4 regions of the Fusicatenibacter faecihominis genome follow, and region 4 is predicted to be linked to each of the others. Evidence: riboswitches for the same ligand, from Rfam matches in the RefSeq annotation. Region 4 holds a riboswitch; each other region holds the start of a gene.
The links. A riboswitch is a leader RNA that binds a small molecule or an ion and turns the genes downstream of it on or off. The one in region 4 is predicted to bind cobalamin.
Positions count from the first base shown of each region.

Region 1: it holds a riboswitch for cobalamin, as region 4 does, so the genes downstream of both, LKD71_RS11070 (sirohydrochlorin cobaltochelatase) here and LKD71_RS11985 (ABC transporter substrate-binding protein) in region 4, are expected to answer to the same signal.
Region 2: it holds a riboswitch for cobalamin, as region 4 does, so the genes downstream of both, LKD71_RS05210 (ABC transporter substrate-binding protein) here and LKD71_RS11985 (ABC transporter substrate-binding protein) in region 4, are expected to answer to the same signal.
Region 3: it holds a riboswitch for cobalamin, as region 4 does, so the genes downstream of both, eno (phosphopyruvate hydratase) here and LKD71_RS11985 (ABC transporter substrate-binding protein) in region 4, are expected to answer to the same signal.

Region 1 covers NZ_JAJEPR010000018.1:22,900-26,108, forward strand. Annotated here, with positions in the region: gene LKD71_RS11065 (lactate utilization protein) at 1-612, shown strand, start outside; cobalamin riboswitch at 761-957, shown strand; gene LKD71_RS11070 (sirohydrochlorin cobaltochelatase) at 1,141-2,424, shown strand; gene LKD71_RS11075 (hypothetical protein) at 2,549-3,209, shown strand, end outside.
Region 2 covers NZ_JAJEPR010000006.1:54,785-57,993, reverse strand. Annotated here, with positions in the region: gene LKD71_RS05220 (PHP domain-containing protein) at 1-122, shown strand, start outside; gene LKD71_RS05215 (MYG1 family protein) at 185-1,417, shown strand; cobalamin riboswitch at 1,461-1,662, shown strand; gene LKD71_RS05210 (ABC transporter substrate-binding protein) at 1,976-3,209, shown strand, end outside.
Region 3 covers NZ_JAJEPR010000004.1:98,286-101,494, forward strand. Annotated here, with positions in the region: gene LKD71_RS03495 (leucine-rich repeat domain-containing protein) at 1-866, shown strand, start outside; cobalamin riboswitch at 936-1,141, shown strand; gene eno (phosphopyruvate hydratase) at 1,547-2,842, shown strand; gene LKD71_RS03505 (bile acid:sodium symporter family protein) at 2,982-3,209, shown strand, end outside.
Region 4 covers NZ_JAJEPR010000021.1:16,574-19,782, forward strand. Annotated here, with positions in the region: gene LKD71_RS11980 (FecCD family ABC transporter permease) at 1-510, opposite strand, end outside; gene LKD71_RS11985 (ABC transporter substrate-binding protein) at 522-1,631, opposite strand; cobalamin riboswitch at 1,814-2,015, opposite strand; gene LKD71_RS11990 (SseB family protein) at 2,187-2,615, shown strand; gene LKD71_RS11995 (GDSL-type esterase/lipase family protein) at 2,633-3,209, shown strand, end outside.

The DNA of each region.
Region 1 (3,209 bases), on a different contig from region 4:
AGAAAAAGAAACGAAACCCTCGCGAAAACCGTCATTAAGGGTCTGAAATCCCGCAACATGTCCGGCTATTATGCAGCGGATAAGGAGGAAGCGCTGAAGCTGGCTCTGGAACTGATTCCTGAGGGGAGCACGATCAGCATGGGCGGCTGTGCAAGCGCCCAGGAAGTGGGACTGATCAAAGCGCTGAAAGAGGGCAATTATAATTATATCGACCGGGCAAAGCTTTCACCGAGGGAAAGTCTTATGGCTGCCTACGATTCTGATATTTTCCTTTCCAGTGCCAATGCCATCACAAGCGACGGTATCATGGTGAATATCGACGGAAATTCCAATCGCGTGTCCTGTATCGCCCAGGGACCGAGAAAAGTGGTCTTTATCGTGGGAATGAATAAAGTCTGTCCGGACCTCGATGATGCTATGAAGCGGGCCAGAAATGTGGCGGCTCCGGCCAATGCCCAGAGATTTGACGTCAAGACACCCTGCAAGGAGACCGGAAAATGCTTCGACTGCAAATCCCCGGATACGATCTGCTGTCAGTTCCTGATCACGAGATATTTCCGTCACGAAGGCCGGATTCATGTGATCCTTGTAAACGATAATCTCGGCTTCTAAGTTGGAAAGTCAAATACCCCGCTACAGGCAACGGGGTATTTGATCCTCGCGGAAATAAATTTTTTTACCACTTGTACTTTAAAAAAGAGTGTGCTATGATACGCATGAGGGTGGCAGATAGCAGTCTGCAGCTCCCAACAGCTGAAAACTAAATAAGAAAATATCAGGTGCCGTTTTAAAAAGAGAAAACTTTCAGCAAACGGGTAAAAGAGAAGCAGGTGAAAGTCCTGCGCGATCTCGTCACTGTAAACAGGGAGTCAAGGCCAGAATGTCACTGGGAAACCGGGAAGGCGGCTGCGGCAAGGATCTGTGAGCCAGGAAACCTGCCTGATGTTGGTACGGGGATAGTTATCCCGGATCACGAGTAATTGATTGTACCGTTTATCTTTTTCCCGCGATCCTTTTGCCTGTGTGTAAGAGGATTTTTTCATGTCACCGTACCTTATGATTTTCGCTGATGCAAAAATTAACATACATCAGGACGTCAGACCATAAAGATCTGTGTCTGGATCAAGGAGGAGAAGTAACATGAAAAACAAAATGGTAAAAGCTCTGGCAATCATGATGAGTGTATCCACCATCACAATGATGGGTTCCGCAAGCGTATATGCTTCCGAGACTGAGACCGAGACAGCCACTGAGGCTGTAACAGAAGCAGCAACCGAGGCTGTAACAGAGACAGCAACCGAAGCAGCATCTGAGGATGCCACTGAGGCAGGCTCTGAGAGCGACGATCAGGCAGCAGCTGATAATGTAGCAGCTCTGATCGATAAGATCTATGTTCAGGAGAGAACCGATACCACCGATGCAGACTGTACCGCAGCCAAAGAAGCATGGGATCAGCTGACCGATGCTCAGAAAGAGCTGGTTGAAGGTGAAGAGGCAAGCCCGGAGTATTTCGGACGTGACACCGGCGACGCTTCCAAAGACGATCCCCGCAACGGCGATGAGATCGGTGACAACGAGCTTCTGGTAGTAAGCTTTGGTACTTCCTTCAACGACAGCCGCGCAGAGGATATCAAGGGCATCGAGGATGCTCTGCAGGAAGCATATCCGGACTGGTCTGTAAGAAGAGCATTCACTGCTCAGATCATCATCAACCATGTACAGGCAAGAGATGACGAGAAGATCGATAATATGGATCAGGCTCTTCAGCGTGCCGTTGACAATGGCGTTAAAAACCTGGTGGTACAGCCGACTCATCTGATGCACGGCGCTGAGTACGACGAGATGGTAGAAGCGATCGACGGTTACAAAGATAAATTTGAGTCCGTAGCCATCGCAGAGCCGATGCTGGGCGAGGTAGGCGACGACGCTACCGTTATCAATGACGACAAGAAGGCAGTTGCCCAGGCGATCACCGATGAAGCTGTAAAAGCAGCCGGTTATGACAGCATGGAAGCAGCAGCTGAGGATGGAACTGCATTTGTATTTATGGGTCATGGTACTTCCCATACTGCAAATGTAACCTATGATCAGATGCAGACCCAGATGGAAGAGCTTGGATTCACCAATGCTTTCATCGGTACGGTAGAGGGTAAGCCGGAAGATACCGCTTGTGAAGAGGTTATCAAGAAGGCTCAGGATGCAGGCTTCAAGAAAGTTGTTCTTCGTCCGCTGATGGTTGTAGCTGGTGACCACGCTAACAACGATATGGCAGGCGATGATGAGGATTCCTGGAAGAGCCAGTTCGAGGCTTCCGGAGCATTTGACAGCGTTGACTGCCAGATCGAAGGACTGGGAAGAATCGATGCTGTTGAGCAGATTTATGTAGAGCATACAAAAGAAGCTATCGATTCTATCGCAAAATAATCAATAAAGCGGACATTCGCAATCCGCTTTTGCGACTGCGTTCAAACAAAAGGATAAATCTCAGCTGCCCGGAATGTTTTCAAAGACATCCGGGCAGTTGTTGTAAAAGAGGAGGAAATTGATTATGAAACGTTCCATGACATTCTTTTTATCACTGATCTGTGCTACTGCCATGATGGCAGCTCCTGTGGCAATGGCAGCAGAGACCGAAACCGAGACAGCTGTTACCGAGATGGTATCTGAGGCTGAGACGGAGACCGGCAGCGAGACCGAAACCGAGGCAGAGGGCGTTCTGGAGGATGGCACCTACACCGCAGAGTTTGATACGGACAGCTCCATGTTCCATGTCAATGAGGCAAATGACGGAAAAGGCGTTCTGACGGTAAAAGACGGTGAGATGACCATTCACATATCTTTAAGCGGCAAAGGCTTCCTGAATCTTTTCATGGGAACCTCCGAGGATGCGAAAAAAGACGGCGCAGAGCTTCTGGAGCCGACCACAGATACCGTAACCTATAAAGACGGAACTTCTGAGGAGGTTTATGGCTTCGATATCCCGGTGCCGGCCATTGATGAAGAGTTTACCGTGGCAGCCATCGGCAAAAAAGGCAAATGGTACGACCACAAAGTCAGCGTCAAGAATCCGGTGAAAGAGGACGGCGCAGAGAAAAAGACCGTTGCTGATCTGAATCTGGAGGATGGCGATTACACGACAGAGGTAACTCTGGAGGGCGGAAGCGGCAGAGCAACCGTAGATTCTCCGGCAGCCATTACGATCAAAGACG
Region 2 (3,209 bases), on a different contig from region 4:
CGAAAGGGGAGACCATCACGGAAGCAGAGTTTCCGCTGAACGGAAAGGATGCCTGGGTGCGGATCCAGATCCGGGACGGAAAAGGAAAATTTGCGGGAACGAACGCTGTATATCTGAAATAAAAAACACAGGGACCTGAGCAGATGCGCCGGGTCCCTGAACTTATCTATGGAAGGAATGGATCATGAATCAGTTATTAAATGAGATCAGAAAAAAAGACGCGAAAGCCTTCACCCATGGGGGAAAATTTCACGCGGACGACGTGTTTTCCGCGGCCCTTCTCCTGTACCTGAACCCGGAGATTCAGATCAGCAGGGGAAATCAGGTGCCGGAAGATTTTGACGGCATTGTTTTTGACATCGGAAGAGGCGCTTACGACCATCACCAGAAGGACAGCCGGATTCGGGAAAACGGCGTGCCCTACGCGGCCTTCGGCCTTCTCTGGGAGGCGCTGGGGGCGGAGATTTTAGGCGAAGAACTGGCGCTTTCTTTTGACGAGACCTTCGTTCAGCCTCTGGACAATAATGACAACACCGGGGAGAAAAATGAGCTGGCGTCTCTCATTGGCAATTTCAATCCGGCCTGGGACGCGGAGGGAGGCACGGATGAGGCTTTTTTCCAGGCGGTGAGCGTGGCCGGGATGATCCTGGAAAACAAATTTGAGCGCTGCCGCGGAAATGAGCGGGCGGACCGTCGGGTGGAGGAGATCCTGGCGGAACAGGAGCGGGCTATCAAAGCTGGAGAAATCCCCGCGGAGAATCGACAGATTCTGATTCTGCCGGAATTTGTGCCCTGCCAGAAGCATCTCTCCGAGACGGAGATCGCTTTTGTGATCTTTCCCTCCAACCGGGGCGGCTACTGCATCCAGCCTCAGAAACGGGAATATTCCCTGAATTATAAGTGCAGTTTTCCTTCGGCATGGCTGGGCCTGGAAAATGAGGAGTTGGAGGCAGCTTCCGGCATTGCAGGGGCAGTGTTCTGTCACAAAGGCGGTTTTCTCATGACCACGGAGACGCTGGAGGAGGCGGTTCAGGCGGCAAAAATCAGCCTGGCGGAGTTTCACGAGGCTCCGGTTCTCGTAAACTTTGGGGGAGGAGAGGAAGCGGAGGCACTTCTTCAAAAGCTTCCGGGTCTGACGGGAGTGAAGATTGTCCGGATGGCGCTGCCGGAGCTTCCGGAACTTAATGAAGATGGGATTTTCACCGAAGTGGCTATGGAAAAGCAGGAATGGAAGAACCGGATTAAAGCCCAGGTGAAGGCGATTCTGAAAGAAAAGCCCGAGGCGGTCTATGTGGAAGGGGAGGTATTTTACACCTATCCGGTCGTCCATGCCCTGCGGAAAAAACATGTGCCGGTGCTGACGATGATTAAAAAAGAGGAAAGAAAATTACTCATAAAAATACCTTCTGGCTCATGAAAAATAAAATGACAGAATGTTCTTGCATTTTGTTTTTTGTGTGCTATACTACAAAGCAGAGCCGGTCTTTCCGGCGAAAGGAAAAAAGTGAATAGATCGAAGGGAAAAGGGAACGCAGTGTGAATCTGCGGCAGTCCTTGCTGCTGTAAGGGTGACGAATGGTCAATAGCCATTGGCGAAAGCTGAGAAGGAAGACCAGGAGGCTGACCCCGAGCCAGAAGACCTCCCCTTTGATTTTGAGATGTATCCGTTTCAATGGAAGACTGATGCATGTTCCAAAGAGGCGGATGAAGGTCGATCTGACGTCTCTTTTGGTTCTGTGTGTCTGGAAAATTCTTCCAGGCACTTTTTTGTGCTTATAGGGTCGAAAAGTCCTTGCACGCCTGTGCTTGCACAGAGGTGCGCAAGACCTTGAGACCCGCCCGACATGAGCATAAAAGCGGAGCGAAGCTTCGCGATATGCGAATGGCGGGGAGAGGATTGCGGGAGCTGCTTTGCAGCGGAGCAATCCGGTAAGCATTTTGTACCTACTACACCTAGCATTTAAGGAGGAAACAAATGAAAAAGAAGACCGTAAGTCTGCTGCTGAGTCTGGCTATGTGCCTGACCATGCTGCCGGGACAGAGCGTATTTGCAGCAGAGACATCCACAGAGACCGAGACCGAGGCAGCCAGCGAGAGCACTGGCAACCATGTAGAGAATCTGATCGTTGGAACCATCGCAGATCAGAACGTATTCAACTCCCTGACCCAGACCGACGCTTTCGGACGTATGAACTACAATGGCTTTACCCAGGGTGACTTCGTATACCGCGATGAGAACAACAATCTGCAGCCCTATTTCTGGAAATCCTTTGAGATCTCCGAGGATGGAAAACAGATCGATTTCACCATTCCGCTGGATGCCGTATGGCATGACGGCGAGCCGGTAACCATGGATGATGTGGTATTCACCTTTGAATATATGAGAGATGTGAGGAAAAACGGAAGCCTTCAGAATCTTACAGAAGTAAAAGTAACCGGCGATGACAGCGCATCCCTGATCTTCTCCGAGCCGGATGCTTACTACTGGATCAACTCTTCCTGCAACAACAATGCCTGCGTATACGCAAAGCATATCTGGGAAGGCATCGATGATCCGACCACTCTGGACGGACCGGAAGCAGCCATCGGCTGCGGCCCCTACAAACTGGTTTCCTACGATTCCGATGCACAGGTTTCCTACTATGAGGCTGTTCCGGAGAACGATTTCTTAGGCGAGATCACCGTTGATAAAGTAACCGTACAGAGCTATTCTGACGAGACCACTCTGATGATGGCTATGATGAACGGCGAGATCGATACCATGTATAACTATGCAAACCCGATCGACGCTGACGTCATCGACACCGTTCAGGGCACACCGGATCTCGACCTCGGCGAGAGCGATTTCACCGGCTGCTACCAGATGGAGTATGGTAAAGACAGAGCTCCGGGAAATGATCAGGCTTTCCGTGAGGCTGCTTCCTATGCAATCGATTACAATCAGCTGGCAACCACCATCAACGGCGAGTACGGAAAGGTTCCGGGAAAAGGTGTGATTCCGCCTTCCTGCAAAGGATACGACGAGAGCATCGGTTCTCTGGAATTTGACGCTGACAAGGCAGCCGAGATGCTGGATGAAGCTGGCTACAAAGATGTGGACGGCGACGGTTACCGTGAGCTTCCGGACGGAAGCCCGATGGATCTGACTGTGATCCCGCAGTACAGCTCCAAATCCATGGATATGAGAAACCGTATCGCAGAGGTTATCA
Region 3 (3,209 bases), on a different contig from region 4:
AGACACTGAAAGCAGGAGAAGACTACAGCCTTTCTTATTCCAATAACAAGAAGGTAGGAACGGCAAAGTTGACGATCAGCGGAAACGAGTCTTATTACGGAAGCATCCGTCTGACTTTTGAGATCAAAGCAGCCGCTTCCACCGGCCAGGATCAGAAGCCGTCCGGTCAGAGACCATCCGAGCAGAAACCATCGGCTTCCAATATGGCTTTAAAGCCGGGAACTGTGAAGACCGACAGCAAAACAAAGAATGTCTATAAAGTGAAAACTGCAAGTACGGTAGAACTGAAACAGCTGAAAAATAAAAATGCTTCCATGGTTACGATCCCGTCCGCGGTGAAGTTCAATGGAAAAACTTATCGGGTGACCTCCATCGCTGCCGGTGCTTTTAAAAATAATAAGAACTTGAAAAAAGTGACCATTTCCGGTTATATAACCACGGTCGGAGCAGGAGCTTTCCAGAACTGCACCTCATTGACTACAGTTAAAACGGGAAGCCGTGTAACGACCATCGGTTCGAAAGCCTTCTACGGCTGCGGGAAACTGACAACGGTTGTTCTTGGCAAAAATGTCAAAACGATCGGAAACCTGTCCTTTGCAAATTGTGTTTCCCTTCGGAAAATGACGCTTCCGGCAAGAGTAGAAAAAATCGGAAGCAAGGCTTTCTGTAATGACGTAAAAATGGTTTCCTTTACGATCCAGACGCAGAAACTGACCTCCAAAAAAATCGGAAGCAAGGCATTCACCAATATGGGAAAAAACAATTACAAAAAGCTGGTGGTGAAGGTACCGAAGAACAAAGTTAACACCTACAAAAAACTGCTTCGCAGCAAAGGACTTTCCACAAAAGCAAAAATTACAAAATAGAATCAATTTTATTAGAAAAAGGGGGGGTTGACAACCTCCCTTTTTAAGTCTATAATGTTGTTAGTGTAATTTAATATTGCAGTATCAAGTGCAGGCAGTACAATTCCGCAGTTACTGTCTGAAGAGGGAACCAGGTGAGAATCCTGGACGATCCGGTCACTGTAAACAGGGAATACCGCTCAATGATCCCATTGCATTACCCATATTAAATGTGAGAAGGGGAGCCGGTGTAACGATCTGTAAGTCAGGAAACCTGCTTGGTATTTGAGATGGGCTTCCGAGTAAAGTCAAACATCCAATCGGACACTATTCCGCAGGTGTCTCAGAGATGTCAGCCATGGGTAGGCAGGCAGTTTTTATTTATGATTATGATTGTATGCATCTCGAGCATATTAATATACACGAACAATACCTCCTTCTTAAGAACAGAAATTCCGCATCTGTTCTTTCGATGTAAAAAAAGCAGCAGCGCCGTTATGGTGCTGCTGTTTTGCTATACAAAAATACTTGTTACGCAAACTTTCTCAATTATGTTCCGGGATTTCTCTTGCATTTCGCAGAAAGTTATGATAAGCTAACCATGGTTAGAAAAACCTAACTTACTGTGAATAAATCATGCAGACTCCTTCCGCCCCCTGAGCAAGGGTGGGAGGGTGCATGGAGAAAGGATCGAAATAAAGATGAAACATTTATCCATTGAAAAAGTAATCGGAAGAGAGATCATTGATTCCAGAGGCAATCCCACCGTTGAGGCGGAAGTTTATCTGGCAGACGGCACCATCGGAAGAGGAGCTGCTCCCAGCGGAGCATCCACCGGTGAGTTCGAGGCTCTGGAGCTGCGTGATGGAGATAAAGAACGTTTTGGAGGAAAAGGAGTATCCAAGGCAGTGAACAATATCAACACTGTCATCAACGACGTGCTGAAAGGCGTGGATGCTTCTGATATTTATGCAGTAGATGCAGCAATGCTGAAAGCAGACGGAACCAAGGATAAATCCAACCTGGGCGCTAATGCGATCCTGGCTGTATCCATCGCAAGCTGCAGAGCAGCAGCAACCGCACTGGAGATTCCCCTGTACCGTTTCCTGGGCGGCGTAAACGGCAACCGTCTTCCGGTTCCGATGATGAACATCCTGAACGGCGGCGCTCATGCAGCAAACACCGTAGATGTACAGGAGTTCATGATTATGCCTGCTGGCGCAGAGAGTTTCCGTGAGGGACTCAGATGGTGTACCGAGGTGTTCCACGCACTGGCAGCTCTCTTAAAATCCAGAGGACTGGCTACTTCCGTAGGTGATGAGGGTGGTTTCGCTCCGGACCTTGGAAGTGACGAGGAAGCTATCGAGTGCATTCTGGAAGCTATCCGAAAAGCCGGTTACGAGCCGGGTAAAGATTTCGTTCTGGCTATGGACGCTGCTTCCAGTGAGTGGAAGGGCGAGAAGAAGGGCGAGTACATCCTTCCGAAATGCGGCAGGAAATATACTTCTGCAGAGCTCGTTGAGCACTGGAAGAAGCTTTGTGAGAAATACCCGATCTATTCCATCGAGGATGGCCTGGATGAGGAAGACTGGGAAGGCTGGCAGGTGCTGACCAGAGAGCTGGGCGGCAAGGTTCAGCTGGTAGGAGATGACCTCTTCGTTACCAACACTGAGCGTCTTTCCAAAGGAATTTCTCTTGGCTGCGGAAATTCCATCCTGATCAAACTGAATCAGATCGGTTCCGTATCCGAAACTCTGGAAGCTATCAAGATGGCCCACAATGCAGGCTACACCGCTGTTACCTCTCATCGTTCCGGTGAGACTGAGGACACCACAATCGCAGACCTGGCTGTTGCACTGAACACCTGCCAGATCAAGACCGGCGCTCCCAGCAGAAGTGAGCGTGTGGCAAAATACAATCAGCTGCTCCGCATCGAGGAGGAACTGGGCGCGTCTGCCGTTTATCCGGGCAAAAAAGCTTTCCATATCAGCCGCTAAGGCAATCTGCAGACATCTGACCTGAAAACGAAAAGACCTTGGGGAATATCGCCGAAGATGTTCCCCGGAGGTCTTTTTTTCTTGCCTTTTTTCCAGATTCATCGTATCATAAAAAATATATATTAAGGAAGAAAGAAATATGCTCAGTAAATTTAATCAATTTATAGAAAAATGGATGGCGCTGGTTACACCGGCCTGTCTTCTTTTTGGTGTGCTTTTTCCGGATGTCGCGAAGCATGGGCTGCCTTATGTTTCCCTGGTGTTTGCCTTTATGACCTTCACGGGAGCTCTGAAATCGGATTTTCACGATATGGCCCGGGTGCTGAAGCGGCCTTTTCCCCTGCTGGCCTGTCTCGGCGTGCTCCAT
Region 4 (3,209 bases):
GCCCGCATTGGATCTTCCGCCGATATTTGCGATAAAAAGAACCAGGAAAGACGTTCCCATCGCTCCCAGGAACGCCATTACACCCACGGAATTGGCTCCAAAAAGGGCTCCGAAGCCAAAAAGGACGCCGATCGTGGCTCCCAGAGAAGCGCCGGAAGAGATTCCCAAAACATAAGGATCTGCCAGCGGGTTTTTCACCACGGCCTGCATGACCACGCCGCAGACTGCCAGTCCCATACCCACACAAAGGGCAAGGATCACCCGGGGAAACCGGATGATCCATACCACGTCATGGACAGCTCCTTCTGCAAAATCTGAAAATTTTCGAATATGAAAAAGTTCATAGGCAACGACGCTGTAGACTTCCTTCACAGAAAGATCGGCATTTCCGAAGGTGATCGAAGCCAGAACGGAAAACACTAGCAGCGCCAGCAGTACGATGAGGACTGTGGTAAAACCGACGGTGGAAAGGCCCACCCGTCTACCGCGTCCGCTGTCACTTTTTTTCACTTTTTAACTCCTTACTCGATACCCAGATCGATATCCGGATACAGACCCTCTGCAAAGTTCACGATTCCGTCTTTGGTGCGGGTTGCGCTGGCATACATCTCACTGAGCATGATCGGAACCACACGGCCGTTCTTTACGGCATCCAGGCTCTGATAAGCTTCATCCTTGAGGAGCACATCCAGTTTCTCCTGCTTTACGGTCTCCGGATCATCTCCGGAATAAGGCATATAAACGACGAAGATCACATCCGGATTTGCTGCGATCACATCTTCTTTTCCTACGCTGGAAGCATCCGGGTTTGCCAGCTCGCCGCCCAGCTGAGTCAGCATATCGCCGCCCAGAGTTGCACTTCCGTAATTGGTAAAGGTATCATCCCAGGATTCCAGGATCAGGGCAGTCGGCTTCTCTTCAATGGATGCAGTTGCCTCTGTTACCTTTGCAATGGTATCTTTCATATCATTTACGATTGCTTCTGCCTTGTCCTGTACATCAAAGATCGTTCCGATGTTCAGGATATCTGTATACTCATTTTCGAGTGTGCGGGCATACTTTACATCACCGGTACCGGGACGGGTATTCGTATTGATGTAGGTATTGGTTCCTTTTTCCACCCAGCCTGCTGCATCACCCAGCGTCTTGTCTCCGAAAAGAGAGCCCCAGGAGAAGATCATATCCGGCTCAAGCATGGTCACGGTCTCAAGCGACGGTGTGAACTCATCCAGATAATCTGTTTTGGAAAATGCTGCTTTCTGATCTTCGGGAACCTCATTGTCCAGTCCTGCGGTTGCCACGATATGATCCTCCAGGCCCAATGCCAGAAGGGTTTCGATACAGCCCTGGTAGACTGCCAGCACCTTCTCCGGTGCTTTTTCATAAGTGGTCTCAAGTTCCAGTCCGTCACTTCCATAGGTTGTAATGGTAACCGGATACTCTGTCTTTTTCTGTGAGTCTGAAGCCTCTGCTGCTTCGGTCTCACCCTCGCTCACTGCTTCCGTTGCCTGATTCTCCTCTTTGATGGCCTCTGCATCTTTTCTCTCAGCTGCGAAAGATACACTTCCGAAGGTCATTCCTGCTGCCAGGATCAGGGCTGTCATTTTTGCTGCGACTACTTTTCTTTTCATGTTGCTGCTCCTTTTCTTTTGTTGCAGATGGCACAGAAAATGTTTACCGGCAGCCGCCGTCTCTTTTCCGTTCATCTGTTTTTTGATCGTGCGGACCGGAACGCCCCATCCGCCATGTTTTTTCGAGAACGGCAATCGAAAAGTATCCTTCTTATAGACAGAAGACCACTGTTACGGGAGTTCGCTTCTGTCGGATCTGAGCAGGTTTCCTGACTCTGAGTATCTTCACCTGGATCCCGTCTTCTCACGGTAAGACCGCAATGACATCCGTAGGATCCGGCTCCTCTCTTACAGTGACCAGTTCGTTCAGGATTTCCACCTGATTCCCTCTCCCTGCCGGAATGTTCTCGATATCCGGCAGTCACTCAAATCCCCTGTTCCATTGTCCTAATAAACTTAACATAAACAAGGAAGGTTTGCAATGAGTTTTTTATATGGAAATCCGCTTTGATCTGCCGCTTGCTTTCTCTTTTCGACTCATGTAAACTATGATCGTGGAGATCCGCTATTCCTCCATAAACCCATATGCATCAACAGAAAAGAGAGGTATTTTCCATGACAGATACATCCGCTCCCCATACCGATCCCGGTCTTGAAGGAAATGAAAAAATCGAGGCAGCCATTCTGGCCCTCCAGCAGGAAGCCAGCCAGGAGCTTCTGGCCCATGCACTGACCGTACTTCGCCGCCGCATGCGGGAGAACGGTCAGCTGATCCTGGCTGTAGAGCCGTCTGCGGGAAAAGAGCAGCTCGCTCTGAAAACCATTCAGACACCGGATGGCAATCTCTGGTGGGTGGCTTTTACCAGTTTTGAAGAACAGAACCGGGGCGGCGGCAGCGTCATGTCCGGTTTTCTCGCAGATATGGATCAGCTCTTCCCCTCCGCCATCCCCACCGATGGCATCCATGGCATCATCCTCAATCCCTGGAACCGGACCTTGATGCTGAACAAAGCTCTTCTCCAGATCATTCTCGGAAACAATTAAATAAGGAGGTTTTTCCCATGAGTATTCCCTTAGATCCCGAAAAAACGCTGAAACTTGCCCGTTACGACCACCTCAACAAAACCGCTGTTCCCGGTCAGATCCTTTTCGCCGGGTCCAGTCTGATGGAGCAGTTCCCCGTCCACGAATTTCAACTGGGTGCCGGCCTTTCTTCCATTATTTATAACCGCGGCGTGGGCGGTTTCACCACTGCGGAAATGCTGGAGCATATGGAAACCTGCGTTTACGCGCTGAAACCGGCCCGCATTTTCCTCAATATCGGTACCAATGACATGAATCCCGCCGATTACCGTAAGGAAGAGCTGATGGCCCGCTATGAAAAAATGGTCCAGGAGATTCTCGCCCGCCTTCCCGGCGTTCAGCTCACTCTCCTGGCCTACTATCCCGTCAACCACGACGCCGCTCCCGACGACAGCTGGTTCTTTTACCGGACCAACGAGCGCATCCATGAGGCCAACGAGGCCGTAGAGGCTCTGGCTGAAAAATATCATTTAGGTTTTCTCGACCTCAACGCCCCGCTCACCGATGAAAATGGAAACCTGAAGGCTGAGTTCACCATCGACGGCGTTCACATGT